DNA from 3 places in the Saccharopolyspora hattusasensis genome. Region 2 is predicted to be linked to each of the others. Evidence: riboswitches for the same ligand, from Rfam matches in the RefSeq annotation. Region 2 holds a riboswitch; each other region holds the start of a gene.

Region 1 (5,415 bases), 3.8 Mb from region 2:
CGCCGGCCGGTCGGCGGCTGGCCGCCCTCTACCTCCGCGACCAGCCGCTGTCCGGCAGCGACCTGGCCCAAGCCGCCGATCTGATCGCGCTGGCCGGCGGGCGCGCCTGGAGCCAGAACCAAGCGGACGACCTGCTCGCATCCGCGCTGAGCGACCTGCACCGCTGCGACCCGGCCCCGCGCGCGGCCGAGGAGCTCAGCGCCCTCGCCCACCTGGTGACCCGCCGCGACCACTGACGCCGACCGCCGATCACGGCCGCCACCCGCATCTGGGAACACCGCCTCCGGGCAGCGGCCGGTGTTCGGCAACAGCCGACCGATTTTGGAGTGCAGTCATGCCGAGTCAACAGCGCACGGTGCTGCTCGCCGCACCGCGCTCGTTCTGCGCCGGGGTCGACCGCGCCATCGAGATCGTGGAGCAGGCGCTCGCGCTCCGCGGCGGCCCGATCTACGTGCGCAAGCAGATCGTGCACAACACGCACGTGGTGGCCGATCTGGAGAGCCGGGGCGCGGTGTTCGTCGATGAGCTCGACGCGGTGCCCGACGGCGCCACCGTGGTCTTCTCGGCGCACGGGGTTTCCCCTGCCGTACGGGAGGAAGCGCAGCGGCGGGGCCTAGCGGTCATCGACGCGACCTGCCCGCTGGTGGCGAAGGTGCACGCCGAGGTGCGGCGGTTCGCAGGGCGCGGCGACACCCTGGTGCTCATCGGCCACAGTGGACACGAGGAGGTGGAGGGCACGCTCGGCGAGGCGCCCGACCAGACGGTGCTGGTGGAATCCGTCGAGGACGTCGGCGAGATCGAGGTGCCGGACCCGAGGCGGGTGTCCTACCTGACGCAAACCACCCTCGCCGTAGACGAGACGGCGGACATCGTCGCCGCGCTGCGGCGCCGCTTCCCGGCCGTCCGCGGGCCATCCTCGAAGGACATCTGCTACGCCAGCACCAATCGGCAGGACGCGCTGTCGGCGATCGCCGGGGAGTGCGACCTGGTGCTGGTGATCGGCTCGGCGAACTCGTCGAACTCGAAGCGCCTGGTGGAGCTGGCCCGCCGCCAGGGCACCGCCGCCCACCTGATCGACGACGTCACCGACATCCAGCCCGCATGGCTCGCCGGCGCCGAGACGATAGGCCTCACCGCGGGAGCATCGGCTCCGCCGGGCCTGGTCGAGGACGTCATCGACCACCTCGAACCGGCCACGGTCATCGAGCACGAGACGACCCGCGAAGAGATCCGCTTCGGCCTGCCAGCCACACTCCGCTGAACGGGTTGCCAGGGCGATGGACCGGAACCCAGGGCGTGGGTCCACGTGCAGATGGGTGTTGATCAGCGGACTAGCAGTTGGTTGAGGGGCACCCACGACCTTCGCCACGGTTGCCCCTGAACTCAGCTTTCCTCGGTGCGGCGGCGGAAGGCTCCGATGATCGCAGCCGCGAGGGCCGCCACGAGGAATGAGGTGAGGGCAGCGCTCATCCACGTCGGTACTGTGAAGCCGAGCGCGTCCCGCACACCCGTCCACAGCCGGCTCCACCAGCCGAGCTCACCCGGGTTGATCAGCTGGAACGCCGAGAAGCCGAGCAGCCAGGCCAGCAGCATGCCCCAGCGGGACGGGGCCTGCGCGGACAGGTCCCAGTCGCGGCGGCGGGCGTGCCCGAAGTAGTCCACCGCAAGCACGCCGAACATCGGCACGAACACCGAGCCGATCAGCAGCAGGAAGTTCGAGAACTGGGCGATGTCCAGGGTCAGCGCGAGCAGCGTGATCACCGCGCCGATGACCAGGCACAGCACCCGGCGGTCCGCGCTGGGCCGCAGGTTCTGGATGGAGACCGCGGTCGAGTAGGTGTTGGCGAAGGACTGGTCGACCTCGCGCAGCACCAGGATCCCGAAGAAGATCACCCCGAGCGGCACCGCCAGCAGCGGGTCGAACGCCTTGTCGGCATCGCCGGCGACCAGCGCCAACCCGAGTAGCCCCAGCAGGTAGCAGGCGATCTGGGTGACTGAGTAGCCCACCGTCGCGGCGGTGAACGCGCCGGTCGCCGACTTCGAGTGCCGCGAGTAGTCCGAGGCGACCGGGATCCAGGACACCGCGACCGCCAGCGCGGCGTCCGCACCCGGCCAGAACCCCTGCCAGGAACCGGTGTTCATGTCCGGCAGCGGGTGGCTAACCAGCAGTTGGACGAAGAAGTACACCATCGCGATCGCCACCGCGATGCTGACGTAGCGCCGCAGCAGGCGCAGCGCGCCGAGCGGGCGCAGCGCGAGCGCGGTGGTCAGCGCCCCGGCCAGCACCACGTACAACCACCGCGGGCCGCCACCGAACAGCGCCTCCGCGCCCTGCGCGATCACCAGCAGCTCGAAGGTGCCCCAGCCGACCAACTGCAGGGCGTTCAGCACGGTCGGCAGGTACGACAGCTTGGTGCCGAAAAGGCCGCGCAGCAACATCATCGCGGGCGCCCCGGTGCGCGCCCCGGGGATCGCCGAAATGCCGACCATGATGCTGCCGATCACGGTGCCCACCACGCACGCGGTGACGGCGGCCGTGAAGGACAGCTGCGGCACTCCGCTCGGCGCGAGCACGGCCAGCGCCCCGCTGAACCCGAGCAGGCTCACCCCGAGATTTCCCCAGAAAGCGCCCTGGTCGAGCACGCCCAGCGTCTTGGGCGCCGGTTCGTCCAGGGTGTGCGGAACTTCGGCACGATCGACGTCAAGCGCCATCAACAGCTCCCTACGCCGGCATTATCCGGACAGGTTCTGCGGTCGGTGGCGCGTGCGGTGCCACCCTCTCAGCCCGGTACGCCCGAGCTCCCGCGTGGATAAGTCGGAGGCACCTTACCCCGACGAGGTGACTGATGTCAGGTGGGCCCGATCACCTGCGGAGGTTGCTTCGGGCAGCTCCGGCGCGGCGACCTTCTTCGCCAGCAGTTCGTAGGCGGATTCCCGATCGACGGCCTGCTCGTACTTTCCGCGAAAATCGGACGACGCCGCGGCGGCCCGCACCCGGACGAGCGATGCCTGAACCGGTCCGGCTGCGGGTCCCATTGACCTCGACCTTGGTCTAACTCCTAGCCTCGGGAGTAGCGCAGCACGACGAGGAAAGCGAGCAAACCCATGGCCGTCCAACTCAACCACACGATCGTCGCCACTTCCGACAAGATCGCCAACGCGCGGTTCGTCGCCGACCTGCTGGGGCTACCCCAACCGGAACCCTTCGGGCCGTTCATGTGCGTCCAGACCAGCAACGACGTCACGTTGGACTACCTGGAGACCGGCGAGGAGATCAACCCGCAGCACTACGCGTTCCTGGTCACCGAAGGCGAGTTCGACGAGATCTTCGCGCGGATCCAGGCTCAGGACCTGCCGTACTGGGCGGACCCGGGGCACCACGAGGCGGGGCGGATCAACACCCGGGACGGTGGGCGCGGCGTCTACTTCGACGACCCCGACGGCCACGTCCTGGAGATCCTAACCCGCCCCTACGGCAGCGGCGACCAATCCAGCTGACCCACCACCTGGCCATGTCAGGACCCGCGAGCGTATTGGCCTCTGCTGAGGCGTTTTTTTGATTCGTAGGGCAAATGTGTGGTCTCAGGCGGCGTAGCGGACTTCGGGTTTGCCCGGTGGAGGAAGGAGCGGGCCGCTTGTTTCAACTCGTCGCGGGTTTTCGATGCTGTGCCGGTGGTCATGGTCCTTTTGAGGTCGGCACCCTGGATCTCGTCGGGGTTGAGCTCGGGGCTGTATCCGGGCAGGAAGTGCATCCCGATCGCCGCAGCGTGATCGTCCACCCACTTGCGGACGGTCTTACGGCGGTGGACAGGACGACCGTCGACGATCACCTGGACCGTACGGTCCAGGTGACGGGTCAGACTGTCCAGGTGACGGGTCAGACTGTCCAGAAACGGCACGAACACGCCGGCGTTGAACGACCCGGTGTAGACGGTGAAGTACAGCTCGCCCCTTGTTACCGATCGCGCACATGGCGTTCACGCTGAACCGTTTCCCCGGTCTTGCCCACCACCGGTGTCCGGCCGGCCGGTGCCCAGGTTCGGCAGGTTCGGCCCACTGCGGCATCAGAGCGGATCCCGGTCTGGTCCAGCCACACGATCACCGCACCTCGCGGCAAGCGCGAGCAACGATGGCCGGATAGTCCTCCCCCCATCGGCGCACGGCCTCGGGGTCCCGCTCGTAGGCCTGCGGATCGGTCTCTACGGCGACACACCCCAACAGCGCAGATAGTCGCCGACGGTGCGCAAACTCAACACGACGCCGTGGCGCACCCGGATCAACTCGGCCACCGCCTTGCGGGTCCACACCACCCCAGCCGAACGCAGCGGAGCTGCACGACCAGCCCGAAAAGGGACCGCATCCGCACCTGCATGCGCTGCCGACACACCCTCACCACCCGCCTGTGGTCACCCGAGGACGGCGCAATTTCGCGAGAAATTGCGCCCACCCCGGGTGACGGGGCATCGTCGCGCTTCGTGATCGCCGCAGTGCGTTCGTGCAGGTGGTGGCAATTTCGCGAGAAATTGACCGTCACCCGGGTGAACGTCAATTTCTCGCGAAATTGACCCCACCCTTCGCCCCACCGAAGGAGAACCACCGATGTCCTGGGCCCAGCTCAGCACGTTCGTCCTGTTCACCCTGCTGATCCTCGCCATATTCACCACCCAGCTACCCGCAAGAGCCCTCGCGTTCTCGATCCGGCCAGCACGCCGGAGGCGGCGGCGAAGCCGCCTACACGGTCTGGCACCTCATAGCCGACATCGAAGCCGAAACCCGCAACGAAGACACCGGGCGGAACAAGAACACCCCCACAGACCACCGGGATCCCCACAGCCGACCCAGGCCAGCCCGGCGCCCCAGGAGGAGCCCACCCGGCGGCACCTCCTGTGTGCCTGAACGCTCGTGAGTGATCCTTCCGGTTCTTACCGGAAGGATCACTCACGAGGAGTACCGGGACCTGTGGATCGTGCGGTTCGCCCCGGACGGGAAGTGCCTGGCCTTCGAAGAATGGCCCTTCTGGCCCGGCAAGGACTACCGCGCCGAACCCCGCTGACGCGCCGATTCTTCGCCAAGCGGTCGCCGGTTAGTCACCGCCGCCTCACCGCCGCAGGAGGCTCGGCGATCACCATGCTCACGTGCAGGACGCGATCACGGCGGGCCCGCCCGGCCCGCGACGAACACGGACCCTGGCGGTGCTCGGCGATTCGGTCGCCGTGGGCATGGGCGATCCGGTGGTCGGCGGGTGGCGCGGGTTCGCGCCGCTGCTGGCCGAAGCGCTCGGCGCCGCGGAGGTCGCGAACGTGGCATCGAGCGGGGCGCGCGTCGCAGCCGTGCGCGACGCCCAGTTGCCCGCCGCCCTCCGCGCCGCGCCCGATGCGGCCGTGGTGATGGTCGGCATGAACGACACGATGCGCT
Region 2 (5,415 bases):
AGCAGCCGACGCAGGCTGCGGCCTCGACCGAGCAGCCGAGCCAGGCGCCGGCCTCGGGCGTCGTCGACCTGCGCGACCCCGCCGCTAGGACAGGGGAGCTGCAGCAGTCCACTTCTGGGCGTTAAAAACCCCAGTTCAGGCGCCCCCTGTGCAACTCGATCGAGTTGCACAGGGGGCGTTTTGGGTGAGATGGGGCGAAAGGGAAAATGTGGGACTGGTGAGCTCCTCTGATACTGGATCGGCGGCGGGGGTTCTGAGATCCAGCTCACGAAGAGGGAGACATCAGATGAAGCGCAGACTCGCGGCCCGGGTGGCCGGGACCGTGATGTTGGCGGCGGGGACGGTGGCCGCGCTGACCATGCCGGCCACCGCCACCGCCACCGCCACCACCACCGAAACCGCGCCGCCCGCGAGCGAAGCGGCGACCCTGCTCGACGCGATGCAGCGCGACCTGGGCCTCAACCGGGACGAGGCACGCCAGCGGCTCGACCAGGAAGCCGCCGCCAACCGCGCGGAGCAGCAGCTCCGCGGCTCGCTGGGCGGCACCTTCGGCGGGGCCTACTTCGACCCGGCGAGCGGCAAGCTCGTCGTCGGCGTCACCGACTCGGCCGCCTTCGACGCGGTGCGGGCCGCCGGTGCCGAGCCCACGCTGGTCGACTACTCCATCGAGGAGCTCAACGGGGTCATCGAGGGCCTCAACCTCCGCAGTACCGCAGCCCCCAAGCCGGTTTCCGGCTGGTACGCCGACAGCCGCGCGAACTCCGTCGTCGTCACCACCAGGCCGGGCAGCGCCGTCCAGGCCGCGCAGTTCGTGCAGTCCACCGGCGTTCTCGTTGACGCGGTGCGGGTCGTGGAGTCGACGGAGAACCCGCGCACCCTGGCCGACGTCATCGGTGGCAACGCCTACTACATCGGCAGCGCCCGCTGTTCGGTCGGGTTCTCGGTGCAGGGCGGCTTCGTGACCGCCGGGCACTGCGGCAACAAGGGCGACACCACGTCGCAGCCCACCGGCAAGTTCGAGGGCTCGTCGTTCCCGGACAACGACTACGGCTGGGTCCGGGTCGGATCCGGCGAGACCCCGCGGCCGCTGGTGAACCAGTACAACGGCAGCAACGTCAGCGTGGCCGGCTCCACCGAGTCCGCCGTGGGCGCGTCCATCTGCCGCTCCGGTTCCACCACGGGCTGGCACTGCGGTTCGGTGCAGGCCAAGAACCAGACCGTGCAGTACCCGCAGGGCACCGTGACCGGCCTGACTCGCACCGACGTCTGCGCCGAGCCAGGTGACTCCGGTGGTTCGTGGCAGTCCGGCAACCAGGCCCAGGGCGTGACCTCCGGCGGTTCGGGCAACTGCAGCTCCGGCGGCACGACCTACTTCCAGCCGGTGAACGAGATCCTCCAGGCCTACGGCCTGAGCTTGCTCACCCAGTAACTCGCCCGACCGGCCCCCGGCGATCGGCCGGGGGCCGCGTCATGTCCGGGGTACTCCCAGGTAGACGTCCGGTGCGGACTGCGTGATCGGCGGGTCTCAGCCCAGGCGGTCGCGGAGTTCGCGGGCCGCCGCCCTTGGGTCCTCGGCTCGGGTGATCGCGCGGACCACGACGATCCGCTCCGCCCCGGCCTTGAGGGCCTCGTCGAGGTTGTCCGGGCCGATGCCGCCGATCGCGAACCACGGCCGACCGTGCCCGCGGTGCTCCGCGGCGTGCTCCACCAGGCCGAGCCCGGCCGCCTGGCGCCCCGGCTTGGTCGGGGTCGTCCACACCGGACCGGTGCAGAAGTAGTCCACGCCGGGTTCGGTGGCCGCGGCATCGGCCTGCACCACGTCGTGCGTGGACCGGCCGATCGCGACGTGCTCGCCGACGATGCGCCGGGCGATCTCCACCGGCAGGTCGTCCTGCCCGAGGTGCAGGATGTCGGCCTCGGCGGCCATCGCCACGTCCGCGCGGTCGTTCACCGCGAGCAGCGCGCCGTGCCGCACGCAGGCCTCGGCCAGCACCTCCAGCGCCGCCAGCTCGTGGCGGGCCTCCAGCGGAGCGCCGTTCGGTTGCTTGTCCCGCAGCTGGATGATGTCGACCCCGCCGGCCAAGGCCGCGTCCGCGAACTCCGCGAGATCACCGCGCTCGGTGCGCGCGTCGGTGCACAGGTACAGCCGCGACTCGTCGAGGCGGGCGCGGATGCCGAAGCCGTCCAATCCAGGCATGTTCCACAGGGTAGCCCCCTGCGGCGCGGTCGCCGGACGCGCTTTCGGCGCTCACGCCCCGGGCATCGTGAAAATTGCTCGACCTCGCTCCTGACGTCGCAATCCTCGCCCGGTACGGTGGTCCTCGGTGAGCACGGGAGTCCGGGTACCGGGCTGAGAGGGGGCGTTGGCCCCGACCGTCGAACCTGATCCGGGTCATGCCGGCGCAGGGAGCGTGGAGTGTTTGAAAAACGGAAGAAGCACGTCGTCGTCGTAGGAGGCGGCGTGATCGGCATGTCCGTGGCCTGGCGCGCAGCCGCCGCGGGACACCGGGTGCAGCTCGTCGACGCCGAACCGGCGTCCGGGGCGTCCAACGTGGCCGGCGGGATGCTGGCGCCGATCGCCGAGGCGTGGCCCGGCGAAGAGGAACTGCTGGAACTGGGCGAGGCGTCGCTGCGGCTGTGGCCGGCGTTCGCCGGCGAACTCGGTCAAGCCTCCGGCCTGCCTTCCGGATTGCGCCGCGAGGGAACCCTGGTCGTCGGCGTGGACAGCGCCGACCGGGCCGAGCTGGACAGCCTCGTCGACTACCTCGCCCGGCTCGGCCGCACCGTCACCCGCCTGACCAGCCGGGAGGTGCGACGCCTGGAGCCGTCCCTGGGACCGGCGGTGCGCGGTGGGCTTGAGGTGCCGGGCGACCTCGCGGTCGACAACCGCCTCGCGCTGGCTGCGCTGCGCGCGGCCGCCGCTGCGGCGGGCGTCGATTTCGTCGCGGCGAACGCGAAGCGGGTCCAGCCCGGCGCGGTGGAGCTCGAAGATTCCACTGTGGACTGCGATGCCGTGGTGATCGCGGCGGGCGTCCACTCGGGCGCGCTGCACCCCGCGCTGAAGGACCGGATCCGGCCGGTGAAGGGTGAAATCCTCCGCCTGCGCGCGCGGACCACGGCGCTGCCGCCGCCCAGCCGCACGATCCGCGGCCCGGTGCGCGGCCGGCAGACCTACCTGGTGCCGCGCGACGACGGCGGGCTGGTGCTCGGCGCCACCCAGTACGAGGTCGGGTTCGACACCGAGGTCACCATGGGCGGGGTGCGAGACCTGATCGCCGACGCCGAGCGGCTGATGCCGGGCATCGCCGAGTACCAGCTCGTCGAGGCCGCGGCCGGGCTGCGCCCGAGCACCGACGACAACCTGCCGGTGCTCGGCTGGCTGGAACCCGGTGTGCTGGCGGCCACCGGGCATCACCGCGGCGGCTTCCTGCTCGCCCCGGTCACCGTCGAGGCGGTGCTCGCGCTGCTGCACGGCGAGGAGCCCGCCACCGAGATCAAGGCCGCCGATCCGAGCCGATGGGGAGGACAGCAGTGCACGTCGTGATCAATGGTGAGACCCGGCAGGTAGCCGCCGACGCAACGCTCGCGGCGGTGCTGCAGGAATTCGGTGTGCCCAACCGGGGCGTGGCCGTGGCGCTGGACGGTTCGGTGGTGCCGCGTGCCGTGTGGCCGGACACCACGCTGAGCCCCGATGCCACCATCGAGGTCCTCACCGCAGTGCAAGGAGGGTGACGTGGCTCCGCCCCACCCGGAGGAGGGGCGTCCAACCGGAAAAGCCGGAAAGGTTGCGGTCCAACCCGAACCGACCCCTTGCGAAGCAGAAGAAGCGCATCGAACCGGGCATCGGTTCCCGCGCCACCCGAACCCGTCGTTAGGAGAGTCATGGACGACCCGTTGGTGATCGCCGGCCGCGAGTTCGGTTCGCGGCTGATCACCGGGACCGGAGGGGCGACGAACCTCGCGGTCCTGGAGCGCGCGCTGATCGCGTCCGGAACCGAGCTGACGACCGTGGCGATGCGCCGCGCCGACGCCGGCGGCGGCACCGGGGTGCTCGACCTGCTGCGCAAGCTCGGCATCGAAGCATTGCCGAACACGGCGGGCTGCCGGACGGCGGCTGAGGCCGTGCTGACCGCGCAGCTGGCGCGGGAGGCGCTGGAGACGAACTGGGTCAAGCTGGAGGTCGTCGCCGACGAGGACACCCTGCTGCCCGACCCGGTGGAGCTGCTTGACGCCGCGGAACAGCTGGTCGACCAGGGCTTCGTGGTGCTCGCCTACACCAACGACGACCCGGTGCTGGCGCTGAAGCTGGAGGAGGCCGGCTGCGCGGCGGTTATGCCGCTCGGTTCGCCGATCGGCACCGGCCTTGGCATCCGGAACCCGCACAACATCGAGATGATCGTCTCCCGTGCGTCGGTGCCGATCGTGCTGGACGCGGGCATCGGCACGGCCTCGGACGCGGCGCTGGCGATGGAGCTCGGCTGCTCCGCGGTCCTCCTGGCCACGGCGGTGACCCGCGCCCAGGACCCGGAGCGCATGGCGGCGGCGATGCGAGCGGCGGTCGAGGGCGGCCGCCTGGCGTCCCTGGCGGGCCGAATCCCGAAGCGCTTCTGGGCCCAGGCGTCCAGTCCCGGCCGACCCCTGGAGTGAGCGGAGGGCGCTGGCCGGCCGGGACCGGCTCACCGGTTCCGGCCGGGGCCGGGCCGCCCGGGAAACCGAGCCGGGCCTGCCAGGCGAAAACCGCCTTCCCCGCCGCATAACCGAGGAAAAGCACCGCCACCGCGTACGCGGGCCGGCATCGCGGGCGATCAGATCCATCCATGCTGCGACGTAGGAACCGCAAGCCGGGAATCACTCCAGCCCGAGATGGAACGCCTCCCCCGCAGGCGAGACGTCGCGCGCGAGGTGCAGGCACCACGACACGCACGACCCGGGTTCGGTACCCGGGTCAGCGGATGTGGAGGCGTTCGGGGCGGACGAAGCTGATCGTGTAGCTCTTCCACGGGCTGTCGTAGCCGAAGGTCCGGTCGATCGCCTGGCGGGCGTGCAGGGCGTTCTCCACCAGCGAGCTCGCCAGCAGCTCCGTCGCCGGGGCGCTGCCCGCCGGCACGTCCGGGATCTTCGCCGTCGGCTTGCCGCCCAGCAGGTCGTCCACCGCGCGCAGCGCCGGAACCGCGACCGCCTGCTCGGCCTCCGGCCGGAACGCGAGCGTCGCGACGTCCTGCCGCAACGCGTCGAGCGCGATGGCCGCCGCACGCGTCGCGCGGTCGTCGTCGGTCTCCTCGCCGGTCCCGTCGAGCATTGCCGGCATGCCCAGCAGGTCCTGGGTGCGCCGCAGCGCCAGCACGTTCGCCGCCTGCAGCGCCACGGGCAGGTCGACGCCCTGCCCGGCCGCTCGCACGCTACGCAGCAGCTCGG
Region 3 (5,415 bases), 800 kb from region 2:
CACGCCGCTGCCGGCGGGCAGGGTGATCCGGATGCCATCGGGTTCTTCGGACACCACGCACCGGCGCCCCAGGTGCGAGGACAGCTGCTTGGCGTAGCGGGCCGGCTTGCCGGTGCCCACCCTCGCCTGGGATCGGATCGTCAACACGTCTCCAATAAAAGTTAGCCCACCCTAATTGCTAATTGGTACGAGCGGTGGCGGTGGGGTGCGAGACGTCACCAAGCACGGCGGTCGGGACTTCGTCGTTGCTACGTTCGAAGGGGACTCGGCACCCCGAAGGCTGGAGCCCCACCGTTGACGAAGCCCCCCACCATCTACCTCGTCGCCACCACCGGGCACCCGAACTACGGGGACGAACTGATCGCCGCCGCCTGGTTGAAGCACCTGGCACGCGTCGCGCCGGACAGCGAGATCTGGGTGGACTGCCCCAACCCGGGACCGAGCGACGTCCTGCTCGGCCACCTGCATCCGCGGGTCCGGTTCACCGACACCTTATGGCGGCTGTGCTGGGAGGCCCCGTCGGACGGGCCGTGGGAGGTCGCGTCGTTCGTGCAGCACGCGTTCAACAACCCGGGGCTGGCGCCGCGATGGGTGGCCGGCATCGAGCTGGCGGCACGCGCCGACCTGGTGCACATCGTCGGCGGCGGATTCGTCAACGGCATCTGGCCGCGGCACATCGGCCTGCTCGCGGCCGCGGTCGCGGCGACGCGCCGTTCCGGCGGCCGGGCGGTGATGACCGGCCAAGGGCTGTCGCCGGTCGCCGACGAAGCGGAACCGCTGCTGCGCAACCTCGCCGCGCAGTTCGAGGTCGTCGACGTGCGCGACGAGCCGTCGGCGGCGCTGTCCAGCGCCACCTCACACACCGGCGATGACATGTTCTTCGGGGTCGAACCCGAGCTGTACCGGGACGACGACCTGCGCGAGGTCATGGTGTGCCTGCAGTCGGACCTGCTCGACGATTCGGTGCCCGCGCTCGCCGGATTCCTGTTGGACACGCTGGGCGAATGGGGCGTGCGCCCCGAGCAGGTCGGCTTCGTCGAAGGCATCCCGCGCGTGGACCGCGAGGTCTTCGCGCTGGTGGAACATGACCTACCGGGCGCCCGCTTCTACCCGTTCTCCGAGATCATGGCCGACGGGCTGCCCGCGGCGGCCGGGCAGCGCTGGCTGTCCAGCCGGTTCCACCTGCACCTGATGGCGGCCGCGGCCGGAGCGCACGGGGTCGCGGTGTCGATCAACTCCGGCTACTACACCAACAAGCACCGGTCGCTGATCGACTGCGGCTCCGGCTGGACGCTCAGCGAAGGCCTGCGGATCCCGGCCATGCCGACCAGCCGTGGATTCGCCGCCAACGCGTTGCAGGAACTCAAGCGGGGCAAGGAAGAACTCGCGAAGAAGATCTACGGGGGCTGACCTATTCATCGCCCTCGACGGCATCCTGCTGCTCCCGACGGCGGTCGGCGAGGTAGAACGGCGCAGCCGCTAACACGGGCACCAGCATGCCCATCAGAACAATCAGAATAGAATTGCCCACGGTCGTCGAAACTCCGTCTACGGTGGGAAGAACCCACATCCAAGTCCCCGCCCGGACGGGCGTCTCGCTGGGAGAATCGCTTCGGCTCGCGATTCGTTACGGCCCCGTTCGTGCACCGGATCACACTGGGCCGAAGTGCGTTCCTGCCCACCTTGCAAGGGGTTTCGCGATTAGTTCAGGAATCGCGAAGTCTGCCACTCCTCCTTGATCCAAGCGCTGTTCCAGAACAGCCACTCGTACTCAGTCGCTCGGGTGAACGCGTCGAGCATCCGCTGCCGGGTCTCGGCGTCGGCTCCCTTGGCGACCCGGTCGGTGAGGTCGCGCGCGGTCAGCACCGCCTCGGCGAACTCGTCGTCGGCATAGGTCTGGATCCACGCCCGGTACGGATGATCTTCGGCACCACCGGTGGCTTCCAGGATCGTGGTGCCCACGTGCTGGTACACCCAGAAGCACGGCAGGATCGCCGCCAGCAGCACCGGATACGGCTCGGTCAGCGCGGTCGCCCGCAGGTACGAGGTGTAGGCCAGGCAGGACGGGGACGTCTCGACCCCGGCGATCTCGGCGTCGGTAAGGCCGAACTCCGCGACGTAACCGGCGTGCAGTCGGCGCTCCTCGACCAGTGCGCCCTGGGACGCACCGGCCAGGAACGCCGCGTCCTCGGCGTTGTCGGCCCGCGTCGCGGCGGCCGCCAGCGCCTGCGCGAAACCGACCAGGTAGCGCGCGTCCTGCACGATGTAGAACGCGAACCGGTCGCGGTCCAGGGTGCCGTCGGTGAGCGCGGCGTTGAACGGGTGCTCGACGATCGCCTGCTGCAGATCGGCGGTGTGCGCCCAAGCCTCGGCGCAGAAACCGTCGGCGGGCGGAGCGGGCAGCTTGCTCATCAGAACCTCTCGTAGCTGTCTCGACCTGTGGTGCGGGGCCCCGTGAGCACTTTTCGGCGCTATGGCAACCAAAAGCGCTCACGACACCGGGGGAACGTCGATCACCACCAGTGGTGGAAGTGGTGCACCGGGCCGTGGCCGTGGCCCACGTCGAGCCGGTCGGAAGCGCGCAGCGCCTCCGTCAGGTACTCCTTGGCCTCGCGCACCGCGTCGAGCCAGTCTGCGCGCTGCGGACGCAGCGCCGCGATCGCGGCCGACAGCGTGCAGCCGGTGCCGTGGTCGTTGGTGGTCACGACGCGCTCGCTCGACAGGAACTCGGCGATCCCTTCGCCGTAGAGCAGGTCCACGCTGGACCGGCCGTCGAGGTGACCGCCCTTTAGCAGCACCTGCTTCGCGCCCAGCCCGGCCAGCCGCTCGGCCTGCGCGGGCATGTCGTTGGGGTCGGCGATCTCCGGCTCGCCCAGCAGATCGGCGGCCTCGGGCAGGTTCGGGGTGATCAGGTCCACGCGCGGCAGCAGCTCGTCGCGCAGCACGCTGACCGCCTCCGGCGCGAGCAGCCGGTCACCGCTCTTGGCGACCATCACCGGGTCCAGCACGACGTGCGGCGGCGAGTAGCGGTCGAGGACCCCGATCACCGCGCGGATCACCTCGGCGTTGGCCAGCATGCCGATCTTGACCGCGTCCACCCGCACGTCGTCGAGCAGCGTGACCAGCTGCGCGGTGATGAACTCCGGCGGCACCTCGTGGACCTCGGAAACACCGGTGGTGGTCTGCGCGACCAGCGCGGTGATCACGGACATGCCGTAGGCGCCGTGCGCGGAGAAGGTCTTCAGATCGGCTTGCACACCGGCGCCGCCGCTGGGGTCGGTGCCTGCGATGGTCAGCACATTGGGAACCATGACGTCCCTCCGCTAGTACGAGCTAGGTCAGGTTCAACGGGTCTGTTCTCAGCCCGGCAGCCCAGGCACCCCGCGTCACTGCCACCAACCTAACAACCGGGACCGCCGCGCGACCACGCCCTCGGCGCCCTCAGTCGATCAGGCGCACGGCCGCTCGCCCGGCGCCCGGCACAGCGATCTAATTCACACCGTGAAGGTCACCACCGACAGGCCAGGCAACCCTTCGCCGCGGACTAAAGTGGTTGATGATGGAAACCACGACCGATGCCCCGAGTTTCGCCCGTTCCCGCCGGCAGCCCCGGCCGGAGGATCCCGCCCGGATCTGGGCCCCGCTGGCGGACCTGACCGAAGCCGCCGTGGCGGCCGCCGGTTCGGGGACGGTGGCGATCACCCGCGGATTCGACCGCAACAGCAGGCAGCGCGCGAAGGCGCTGCGCGAGTTGCTGAACCGGCGCGACGTCGCCGCGGTCGAAGTGACTCCGGCTCCCGGCAGCGACCGGCTGCTGGCCGACGTCGAGATCACCGCGGTGGTCAACCTGATCGGCGCCGGATCGTGGCAGCCCTACCGGGTGGCCGCCGAACTGCGCGCCCCGGTGCTCGCGCCGAAGCCCGGGGACGGCCCCGCCGAGGAGGTCAAGCGGGACGTGATCGCGCTGGCCGGCGACTCCGGCCAGCGCGACGTCGCGATCTCGCATGTCGCCGTGCGCGCCGAGAACCCCGGTGCGAGCCGGCTGGTCCTGACCTCCGACGGTGAGCAGCTGCCGGTGCCCGGCGGTTGGCTGACCATGACGGTGCAGGGCGGCGAGCTGCAGGTCCAGGTCGGCGGCGCGGACTTCCCGGAGCGGACGCTGACCACCCGCGAGATCCGGGTCGAGGCCTTCGACGCGCCGCACCGGCTGGTGCGCGATGAGCTGCCGATCGCCGACTTCGAGGAAGCCGCGGTCACCTTCACCGCCGAACCGAACGGCCTGGTGGTCCGCCCGGTCTGAAGACCGGCCGACCCCGCCCGTGTCCGCAGTTTCAATTGAAATTGCGGACACTCTGCGTATCGGCTCCCCTTACCAGGGGTGGCCCGGAAGTTTTCCGGGTGACATATGCGCAGAACCGCCGTCACGGTGCGCATCCAGCTGCGTCCCTCGATCAACAACCGCGCGCGGGAGGCAGAGCGCGCGGACTGCAACAGGGAGGCTGGGAACGTGGAGCCCGCCAGGCAGTGGCACGTGAGCTGCCGCGATGTCGCCGGCAGACGTCGTGACATGTCGGTGTTGATCAACCAGGGGAACGTGGTGGTGATCGCTCCAGCGGGCGAGACCGCGGTGCTTTCCCCGCTGGAGGTCGGCAGACTGCGCGCTGCCCTGCGCGACGCGATCGTGGTGGCCGCCGCAATGGAATGAATCCCCTCGTGAGCGCGGTGGCTGGCGGTCTGTCGGCCGCCGCGCTCACGATCGCAGTCTTCCCCCGCAAGTCCGCTCGCGGCATTATCCACTCCCGGTAGCCTGGCAACCGAGAGGTGACTGCGTGAGCACGTTCTGGCAACGATCAGTCGCGCTGCTCCGGCGCGGGACGTCGGGCTTGCACACGGTGTGCGTCCTGACCAAGCAGGGCGTGATCAGCCCGCTTCGGCCGGACAAGCTGCTGCGCATCGTCCTCGCCTGGCGCCGCTGGGGCATCACCCCGCCGCTGGGCTTCGCCGTCGGCGCGGTGCGCCACGCCGACCGCCCGGCCGTGATCGACGAGCGTGGCGCGCTCAGCTACGCCGAGCTCTCGCAGCGCACCACCCGGCTCGCCAACGGCCTGCGCAACCGGGTTCCCCGAGGCACCCGGATCGGCGTGCTGTGCCACAACCACCACGGGCCGATCGAGACGATCGTCGCCGCCGCCAAGCTCGGCATAGACGTGGTTCTGCTCAACACGGGCCTGAGCACCCCGCTGCTCGCCAACGTGATCGCCGAGCAGCGGGTCGGCCTGCTGGTCCTGGACGCCGAATACCGCGCCCACCTGCCGGACCTGCCCGAAGACGTCGAAGCCGTGCTGGCGTGGACCGAAGGCACCACCCGGCACGACACGCTGGAGCACCTGATCGCCACGTCCTCGGCCAAGCACC

Evidence for each region. Region 2 has a riboswitch for thiamine pyrophosphate ahead of thiO (glycine oxidase ThiO). Riboswitches for the same ligand answer to the same signal wherever they lie in the genome.
Region 1: another riboswitch for thiamine pyrophosphate. It lies ahead of ACRXBZ_RS04375 (purine-cytosine permease family protein); the one in region 2 lies ahead of thiO (glycine oxidase ThiO).
Region 3: another riboswitch for thiamine pyrophosphate. It lies ahead of thiD (bifunctional hydroxymethylpyrimidine kinase/phosphomethylpyrimidine kinase); the one in region 2 lies ahead of thiO (glycine oxidase ThiO).

Annotation. Positions count from the first base shown of each region.
Region 1 is NZ_JBPCDC010000001.1:928,834-934,248, forward strand. It holds gene ACRXBZ_RS04365 (family 2 encapsulin nanocompartment cargo protein polyprenyl transferase) at 1-236, shown strand, start outside; gene ispH (4-hydroxy-3-methylbut-2-enyl diphosphate reductase) at 335-1,261, shown strand; gene ACRXBZ_RS04375 (purine-cytosine permease family protein) at 1,384-2,712, opposite strand; TPP riboswitch at 2,703-2,816, opposite strand; gene ACRXBZ_RS04380 (helicase HerA-like domain-containing protein) at 2,827-3,126, opposite strand; gene ACRXBZ_RS04385 (VOC family protein) at 3,106-3,498, shown strand; gene ACRXBZ_RS04390 (transposase) at 3,516-3,944, opposite strand; gene ACRXBZ_RS04395 (winged helix-turn-helix domain-containing protein) at 4,200-4,385, opposite strand; gene ACRXBZ_RS04400 (hypothetical protein) at 4,907-5,053, shown strand; gene ACRXBZ_RS04405 (SGNH/GDSL hydrolase family protein) at 5,136-5,415, shown strand, end outside.
Region 2 is NZ_JBPCDC010000001.1:4,714,266-4,719,680, forward strand. It holds gene ACRXBZ_RS22330 (hypothetical protein) at 1-125, shown strand, start outside; gene ACRXBZ_RS22335 (S1 family peptidase) at 287-1,429, shown strand; gene thiE (thiamine phosphate synthase) at 1,526-2,197, opposite strand; TPP riboswitch at 2,321-2,426, shown strand; gene thiO (glycine oxidase ThiO) at 2,417-3,544, shown strand; gene thiS (sulfur carrier protein ThiS) at 3,532-3,732, shown strand; gene ACRXBZ_RS22355 (thiazole synthase) at 3,883-4,647, shown strand; gene ACRXBZ_RS22360 (FUSC family protein) at 4,946-5,415, opposite strand, start outside.
Region 3 is NZ_JBPCDC010000001.1:5,510,184-5,515,598, reverse strand. It holds gene ACRXBZ_RS26380 (DUF2218 domain-containing protein) at 1-144, opposite strand, end outside; gene ACRXBZ_RS26375 (polysaccharide pyruvyl transferase family protein) at 295-1,410, shown strand; gene tenA (thiaminase II) at 1,702-2,412, opposite strand; gene thiD (bifunctional hydroxymethylpyrimidine kinase/phosphomethylpyrimidine kinase) at 2,514-3,311, opposite strand; TPP riboswitch at 3,299-3,394, opposite strand; gene ACRXBZ_RS26360 (hypothetical protein) at 3,560-4,300, shown strand; gene ACRXBZ_RS26355 (hypothetical protein) at 4,406-4,705, shown strand; gene ACRXBZ_RS26350 (AMP-binding protein) at 4,830-5,415, shown strand, end outside.